DNA from 4 places in the Sporosarcina sp. Y352 genome. Region 3 is predicted to be linked to each of the others. Evidence: riboswitches for the same ligand, from Rfam matches in the RefSeq annotation. Region 3 holds a riboswitch; each other region holds the start of a gene.

Region 1 (2,205 bases), on a different contig from region 3:
CCACGAGTTTACTCTCCTCAACGGTACCTGTTCCGAATGTATCAATGGAAATCGATACAGGTTGAGCTACACCGATTGCATAAGCCAACTGGACTTCACAGCGGTCTGCAAGTTCTGCTGCAACGATGTTTTTTGCAACATAACGAGCCGCGTATGAAGCTGAGCGGTCCACTTTTGTAGGATCTTTCCCCGAAAATGCCCCACCGCCATGACGTGCATAACCGCCATACGTATCAACAATGATTTTACGACCAGTCAGACCCGCATCTCCTTGAGGTCCACCTATTACAAATCGGCCAGTCGGATTGATGTAGTACTTTGTTTCTTCATCAATTAGATTAGTTGGTACAACTGGATTAATAACGAATTCCTTAATATCACTTTGAATCTGCTCAAGTGTCACTTCAGGATGATGTTGTGCTGAAATAACAATCGTATCAATTCTAACCGGTATATTATTTTCATCATACTCTACAGTCACTTGCGTTTTCCCATCCGGTCTTAGGTACGAAAGTGTTTCATCTTTACGTACTTGTGCAAGTTTAAAGGATAGTTTATGGGCTAAGCTGATTGGTAATGGCATCAGTTCTGGTGTCTCATTACAAGCATAACCAAACATCAAACCTTGGTCGCCTGCTCCAATATCTTCAAGTTCGTCATCCGTCATTAATCCTTCACGCGCTTCAAGTGCTTGGTCAACACCCGCAGCAATATCGGCTGATTGTTCATCGATCGCAGTGAGAACTGCAGACGTTTCCCAATCAAATCCGTATTTCGCTCGAACGTAACCAATTCCTTTAACAGTTTCGCGCACAACTTTTGGAATATCGACATATGTAGTCGTCGTGATTTCACCTGCTACGAGTACCAGTCCTGTAGTGATTGTCGTTTCACATGCTACGCGTGCATTTGGATCTTCCTCCAAAATAGCATCAAGGATAGCATCTGAAATTTGGTCGCACATTTTGTCTGGATGTCCTTCAGTTACCGATTCTGAAGTAAACAGTCGGCGGTTAGTCATGTCTTTTCCTCCTTATATCCTACGAGATTGATACGGTACTCATATGTCCCATGTAGAGTCCTCCCGGATTCAGGAAAGACTACAAGCCACTGCGAGCTCTATACACGAGGATAAAGGGCTAAACAAATTAAAAAGCCCTTCGCTCACGTACTAATACATGAGGAAAGGCATGATTTTAAAAGCACCTTTCACTCTTATCATACAAGGACTGTGCCTTGCTACAGGTTTGGCACCTTTGCGCAGACAAATAAGTCATTGCAGGTTGCCGGGTTTCATTGGGCCTGACCCCTCCACCAGCTCGGGATAAGAGTATCCGTTCAACTATATATGCTACGAAAAAACTTGTTCCCTGTCAAATTTCTTTGCCGATTTTACATCTAATTGCTTGAGATTTTGATTAATATAGATTATTATTCTTAATGTGTTATACTATTTAAGAAATGTGATGACATGACACCCAATTATATGGGACTATGAGTAAAGGACGGTACATAATTATGATTACAGCAAAGATTAGCGACGATCTAAATAACCTTCTTTCCGGTGAAAATATAAAAATTCAACTTTCAGTACCACAACTTGTTGAAAAAGCGATATCACGTGGAGAAGCTCAACTGACTTCCGATGGAGCAGTCACGGCTCAAACAGGGAAGTATACAGGTCGTTCCCCTAAAGATAAATATATTGTCGAGGAAGCGTCCTCCAAAGACAAAATCGATTGGGGCAGCGTAAACCGTCCGATTTCATCTGATGTATTTGACTCATTATATAATAAAATGCTTACACACTTAAAAGTTAAAGACGAACTGTTCGTCTTCAAAGGATTCGCTGGTGCAGATCCAGCTTCACGTCTATCCATTCAAGTCGTGAATGAATTTGCTTGGCATAACCTATTCGTCCATCAATTGTTTATTCGCCCGACTGAAGTAGAGCTCTCGAAACACGAAGCGCAATTTACTATCATTTCAGCTCCTTCTTTTAAAGCGGATCCTGCAGTTGACGGTACGAATTCCGAGACGTTCATTATTGTGTCTATGGAAAAACGCATCGTTCTCATTGGTGGTACTGAATATGCTGGTGAAATGAAAAAAGCAATCTTCTCTGTCATGAACTACTTCCTACCTGAGAATGGCATCATGCCGATGCACTGTTCTGCGAACGTCGGCGAAGAAGGCGATGTCGCT
Region 2 (2,205 bases), on a different contig from region 3:
TTCGGGTAGTTCAGATACATTAATTTTGCTTGTTTTTTTTGTTCTTCCGTTAAGGCATTATAATCAGGTAAAAAATCATTCTCGGCTACCAATGGCATTAAATCATATTTAATGTTTGCCAAGCTTACACTTGATAAATAATCGGGATATCCAGGATCCGGAAGCAAAAGTAATTCACCTTCGTTCATTATGGCAAGCGGTAACTCAACCAAGCCGGGTTTTGTACCAAATAGAATTGCGACTTCTGTTGTCGGGTCAATTTGAACATCGTATTCTCGCTTATAAAAGTCGGCAACCGCCTGTTTTAATTCGGGCGTTCCTCTGAACGGGGAGTACCCGTGTGTTGCTGGATCTTCAACCGCTTCTTGAAGTGCTTTTACAATGTGAGGTGGAGTAGGTTGGTCGGGGTTACCACGCCCCAAGTTAATAACGTCTCGACCTTCCGAAAGAGCTTCTTCAACATTTCTTACAAGTGATGCGAAAAAGTGCGGCGGTAAGTTTTTTAATCGATTTGATAGTGCCATTTAATAACCCCGTTTTCTATATAGTAAAAAACTATTATTTTAAGGTTAGTATACATGGAATGCAACTTAATTGACAATACTTCCGAAAAGGATAGCATGATGATAGGTTGACAAATTAATTAGAAATGACTACTATTAATGGTATATCATCAAAACAATAATATAATGGTACTTATCAAGAGAGACTGAGGGATAGGCCCTATGACGTCCAGCAACCCCTTGTGTAAAGCAAGGAAGGTGCTAACTCCTACAGAGTGAACTTCATTCTGAAAGATGAGCTGAAACCTTTTTCGGTGCTTCTTTCTTATTATGAAAGAAGCATTTTTATATGGTCAGGCATCCAGAGATTTCATACTTCCATTTAAAGAAAGAGGAGATTTATATGATACAAATACAAAACGTGTCGAAAGTATATACAACAAAAGAGAGAGTTGTTACCGGCGTTGATAATGTGTCGTTAGACATAAACACAGGAGAGATTTTCGGAATCGTCGGTTACTCGGGCGCAGGGAAAAGCTCACTTATCAGATGCCTCAACTTATTGGAGAAACCAACGAGTGGAACGATTTTAGTCGACGGTTTAAATCTGATGAATCTAAAAGGAAATAAACTTCGTCTGGCGCGTTTGAAAATCGGAATGATTTTTCAGCACTTTTATTTAATCAGCCAAAAGACTGTATTTGAAAATATTGCATTTGCATTACGAGCTGCAAAAACATCTCCCGATAAAATAAATACACGGGTGACAGAGTTGCTTGAAATGGTCGGCCTTTCTGATAAGCGTGACGTCTATCCTGCACAGTTAAGTGGTGGCCAAAAGCAGAGAGTGGGCATTGCTCGTGCGCTCGCGAATAACCCATCCGTTTTGCTTTGTGATGAAGCAACTTCCGCACTCGATCCGAATACAACACTATCAATCTTACGGCTTTTGAAAAAAATCAATAAGGAATTGCGTATTACAATTGTTCTAATTACGCATGAGATGAATGTAGTGAAGGAAATTTGCGATCGAATGGCGATTATGCAAAATGGCAAAGTGATTGAAGAAGGACAAGTATATGATATCTTTTCAAACCCTCAAGAAACATTAACCAAGGAGTTTATCAGTAGTGTCGTATCGTTTGATGTTCCATCAGCAATATTGAGTAGGTGTACGGGACAACTCGTTAAAGTTATGTTTAAAGGGGATGTGGCGGGCGAGGGAATTATCTCAGATATGGTCCAGCAATTTAGGGTACAAGGTAATTTCCTTCATGGCTCGATTGAATATATTCAAGAAATGCCTCTAGGTACTTTTTTAATGGAACTTAAAGGGGAAGATGACGAAATAGAAAAGGCCATTGCCTATATGTCATCGCGGGCTGCCCAAGTGGAGGTTATTGAATATGGGAATTGATATTCAACATGTTATGGAGTTAATGCCTGATATTACGAAAGCATTTGGTGAGACGCTTTATATGATAGGTATTTCTCTTGTCATCGCGCTGGTTATTGGACTGCCGTTAGGAATCCTATTGTTCACCACGGAAAAAGGACTGTTTTTAGAGAACAGGGTATTGAATTCAGTTCTCGGTTTTATCGTCAATATGGTCCGTTCTGTTCCGTTCATTATTTTACTAGTCGCGCTGATCCCGTTGACTATTTTAATAGTAGGAACTCCGATTGGTCCTGGCGCAGCGAG
Region 3 (2,205 bases):
TTTTTTCCTTCTGGCCATACGTTTTTCTTCATCTTCTTCATAATTTAAATCGTCAATTTGTGCAATACCAATAGAGCGGCGGACCAATTCGCAGCCTGCATACCCTAGCATATCGGTAAAGTTCTCATCCATTACATGCGTCAGGAAGCCGTCGAGTTGTGTATATGGTTCATTGGATTCTTCTCTCCAAACTTGAGCGAATGTATCGGCGTACGCATACCAAGCTTCCCGCGCTTGTTCATAGCGCTTCGTTTGAAATTCAGGATGTCCGATTCCATTTAACAACAAGCTTGCGATAAAATGCCCCATGTCAAATCCGAACGGTCCAAAACAAGCAAACTCGGTATCGAATACAACTGTTTTGTCTTCACCCATAAAAATGGCACCACTATGTAAATCACTATGGATGAGCGCATCCGCTTTCGTCATAAACTTATGTTTTAATTTCGCCACTTCTAGCTTTAACTGGTGGTCTTGACTTAGAAATAACACATCATTTTTCAAGCCTTCTTCAAAGAAATTGCTGTCATGCAAATTGTATGGACAATCGAAAGAGAGCTCTTCCGTCATTTCCCGCATAGCCGGATTTGTAAAAGAGGCATTCAACTCTTTCTTTAGTTTTGGATCCAGGTAGAAATCGGACGTATAAAAAGTGGTCTTCGCACTGAATACGCCTATGTCTTTCGCAAATACGGTAGATTCCGTCCCATTATTCAAAGCCGTGCGTCCCATTTCCATCGGATGCATGTCTTCCATCACAACAATTGCCATGATTTCATCCAAAAGATGCACTTTCGGAACAGAACCGGGAATGATGTTATCGTATTCCTGTAATACTTTCGCTTCGAGAACGACCCGGTCGATTGGGATAGGCATTGACTCTCCTACAATCCTCGCGTAAGGTACAGCCTGCTTGAGTATCAAGCTCTTCTGTTCCCCCGTTAATCGATAAACATGATTGATCTTCCCATCACTTACTTCCGTCACAACAACTTCTTCTTGTTCACTAAAGAAGCCACGCTTTTTAACATACATCACAATTTCATCTAATTCTAAGAATGCATAGGTTGCCAGTTCCTGTTGACTACTTGATATATTCATGTTTTATCCTCCTTCTGCATCGTCTATGATGATAAAAAAACCCCTTCAGTTAAGAAGAGGTTTTTCACACAACTTCTTATCTTTCAGCATAAATGCTGTAAGAATTAGCACCGTGCTCAATTGAGTCGGTTGCCGGGCTTCATCGGGCTTTTCCCTCCGCCTGCTCCTGATAAGAGTATATTTATTATTTTTAATTACCATTAGATTCTCACAATGTTATATGAAATTATAGCATGACTTTTACCCATTGTCTATTTAATTGAAACCCACCAAATAGTTAAAACACTGACTATATATTGCTATTTTCTAAACGTTTTGTAAATCAAGAGATTCAGTTATCTAAATTGTAGTATAATTAATGAACGAATAAAATATGTGGAGGCTTTAACTAAAATGACTGAACAATTTAATGAGTTACATAAAAGTGAAGTACTTTCAACATTACAAGCGGAAGAATTTGATGTATTAATCATCGGGGGCGGCATTACGGGGGCCGGAATTGCCTTGGATGCTGCGAGTCGCGGCATGAAAACAGTGCTTGTGGAAATGCAGGATTTTGCTGCTGGGACGTCCAGCCGTTCTACAAAAATGATTCATGGCGGCTTGCGATACCTGAAAAACCTTGAAGTGAAGATCGTTGCGGAAACAGGCAAGGAACGGGCGGTTGTCTATGAAAATGGACCCCATGTGACGAAGCCCGAGTGGCTGCTTTTGCCGATTTATAAGGACGGATCAATGGGTAAATTCAGTACCTCTATCGGTTTACGCGTCTATGATTTCTTGGCGGACGTGAAAAAAGAAGAACGAAAAAGCATGTTGACCAGAGAAAGAGCGTTGCATGCGGAACCTAAACTTAGGGCTGAAGGGTTACTTGGGGCTGGCCGTTTCGTCGAATACCGATCGGATGATGCGAGACTGACGATTGAAGTGATCAAAGAAGCTGTCAGTCAAGGCGCTACTGTACACAATTATACAAAAGTGACCGATTTTATTTATAATGAAGGAAAAGTTACAGGCGTATCCGTAGTTGACCAATTAAATGGCAAAACTAGTGAAATACGTGCAAAAACAATAGTGAACGCCGCCGGTCCATGGGTGGATACA
Region 4 (2,205 bases), on a different contig from region 3:
TCTGCCCAAACTGCCATCGCGATGAGCGTCACGTACAGCATCAGCACGCCAAACACGAGAAAGTCTGTTACTAGCGCCACGATGACAAATAATGCAAAACCAACGAGTCCAACCTTCCAGTCGATGGCGAGCAGCACGCCAATAATCGTGGCGGTTCCTTTGCCGCCGTTGAACTTCATATAAAACGGGAAGTTGTGCCCAATCACGGTTGCAGTACCCGCGAGGAATAATAGTAAAGCTACAATTTCTCCTGGAAGTCCTGCATTCTCTGCAAAATATCTCACAAATAGGACAGCTACTGCACCTTTACCGATATCGATTGCAGCAACCAGTGCGCCGAATTTTTTCCCGAGAACGATTGTGGCATTCGAAGCACCGGCATTTTTCACCCCGGTTTCTTTTAGGTTAACGCCCGAAATTATCTGTGCGACAACCGATCCATGTAAGCAACCGATGGCATATCCCGAAACTAGTACACTTGTAATCCATAACCACATAACCATTCCTCCAAAACATTGGTAAATTAATTGTAACATTAGAGGTAAACGCAAGGTTCAGAAAAATTATTTAATAATCTCTTGACTTTGTCTCGCGCTATCTACTATACTATGTCACAAGATGGAAAACTGAATGATACAAACTCTTATCAAGAGCGGCGGAGGGAATAGGCCCTGCGATGCCCGGCAACCGACAAGCGACCAGCTTGTAAAGGTGCTACTTCCTACAGATCGGTTCGATGGATCTGAAAGATAAGGGGAGGAAAAAGCGAAAGCGTAACCCTCTTCTTAAGCGAAGGGGGTTATTTTTTATTTCCAAAATACCCCCAGCGCCTCCGCGGATCACAATCAATTCCATCTAAAAAACTTTGGAGGTAATGACTTTGACAAAACTTAAACCCGAAACACTTCTTCTACATGGTGGACAAAAACCCGATCCTGTAACAGGTTCTCGTGCAGTTCCAATTCATAGAACTTCATCATTCGTATTTCGTGATACAGAACATGCTCAAAAATTGTTTGGACTGCAAGAAGCAGGCAACATCTATACGCGTATTACAAATCCAACCGTTGCTGTTTTTGAAGAACGTATTGCACTTCTTGAAGGAGGAACGGCGGCAGTTGCGTTATCTTCAGGAATGGCGGCTATTGCATTTTCAATCTTAAATGTCGCAGGCGCAGGTGATGAAATTGTCGCGGCAAGCAATTTATATGGTGGTACGTATAATCTATTTGCTAATACGCTTCCGCGTTACGGCATCAATGTAAAATTTGTCGATGTAACGGATCCTGAAAACTTCCGCGCAGCGATTACAGATAAAACAAAAGCTTTATTTGCAGAAACAATTGGTAATCCAAGTTTACATGTGCTTGATATTGAAGCGGTTGCGGACATTGCACATGAAAACGGTCTACCACTTCTTATAGACAGTACGTTTGCATCTCCATACGGTTCAAATCCAATCGAATTTGGTGCAGATGTCGTGATCCACTCTGCAACGAAATGGATTGGCGGACATGGTACAACAATCGGTGGAGTTGCTGTTGATGCGGGTACGTTTGATTGGACACAAGGACGGTTCCCAGGCTTTACTGAGCCGGATGAATCTTACCATGGCCTTCGTTATGGAATTGACACTGCAGGCGCGGCGTTTGCCACTAAGCTACGTGTTCAATTGTTGCGAGACTTTGGGCCTTGCTTGGATCCGGATAGTGCCTTTAACTTCTTACAAGGACTTGAAACACTGCATCTGCGTGTGACAAGACATAATGAGAATGCTATCAAAGTGGCAGAATTCTTGAAACAGCATCCATCTGTTGAATGGGTAACGTATACTGGGAACGAAGATCACCCATCATATGACCTTGCGAAAAAGTATTTGAAAAACGGCTTCGGCTCCATTATCGTTTTCGGCATCAAAGGCGGGCGTGAGGCTGGTCGAAACGTAATTGACAACGTTAAAATCTGGTCGCACGTAGCTAACGTTGGCGATGCAAAATCCTTGATCATCCATCCTGCATCAACGACGCACCAGCAGCTTGGCCCTGAAGATTTGAAAAAATCAGGCGTTACCGAGGAACTAATTAGACTATCGGTCGGTCTTGAATCAGCAGAAGACATTATTGCAGATTTAGCGCAGGCTATTGAAGCAGCAGTAGCTGTAACAGTATAATTTTTGGAAGAAAGATGGCTATGACAATCCTCTTA

What was found. A riboswitch is a leader RNA that binds a small molecule or an ion and turns the genes downstream of it on or off. The one in region 3 is predicted to bind S-adenosylmethionine.
Region 1: it holds a riboswitch for S-adenosylmethionine, as region 3 does, so the genes downstream of both, metK (methionine adenosyltransferase) here and mtnK (S-methyl-5-thioribose kinase) in region 3, are expected to answer to the same signal.
Region 2: it holds a riboswitch for S-adenosylmethionine, as region 3 does, so the genes downstream of both, AC1TO6_RS01820 (methionine ABC transporter ATP-binding protein) here and mtnK (S-methyl-5-thioribose kinase) in region 3, are expected to answer to the same signal.
Region 4: it holds a riboswitch for S-adenosylmethionine, as region 3 does, so the genes downstream of both, AC1TO6_RS09150 (O-acetylhomoserine aminocarboxypropyltransferase/cysteine synthase family protein) here and mtnK (S-methyl-5-thioribose kinase) in region 3, are expected to answer to the same signal.

The regions. Positions count from the first base shown of each region.
Region 1 is NZ_JBXCJE010000001.1:545,554-547,758, forward strand. It holds gene metK (methionine adenosyltransferase) at 1-1,021, opposite strand, end outside; SAM riboswitch class I at 1,213-1,331, opposite strand; gene pckA (phosphoenolpyruvate carboxykinase (ATP)) at 1,519-2,205, shown strand, end outside.
Region 2 is NZ_JBXCJE010000001.1:348,853-351,057, reverse strand. It holds gene AC1TO6_RS01825 (aminotransferase class I/II-fold pyridoxal phosphate-dependent enzyme) at 1-524, opposite strand, end outside; SAM riboswitch class I at 694-804, shown strand; gene AC1TO6_RS01820 (methionine ABC transporter ATP-binding protein) at 907-1,920, shown strand; gene AC1TO6_RS01815 (methionine ABC transporter permease) at 1,910-2,205, shown strand, end outside.
Region 3 is NZ_JBXCJE010000009.1:66,666-68,870, reverse strand. It holds gene mtnK (S-methyl-5-thioribose kinase) at 1-1,101, opposite strand, end outside; SAM riboswitch class I at 1,175-1,277, opposite strand; gene AC1TO6_RS14960 (glycerol-3-phosphate dehydrogenase/oxidase) at 1,495-2,205, shown strand, end outside.
Region 4 is NZ_JBXCJE010000004.1:322,227-324,431, reverse strand. It holds gene AC1TO6_RS09155 (glycerol-3-phosphate acyltransferase) at 1-497, opposite strand, end outside; SAM riboswitch class I at 641-756, shown strand; gene AC1TO6_RS09150 (O-acetylhomoserine aminocarboxypropyltransferase/cysteine synthase family protein) at 881-2,170, shown strand.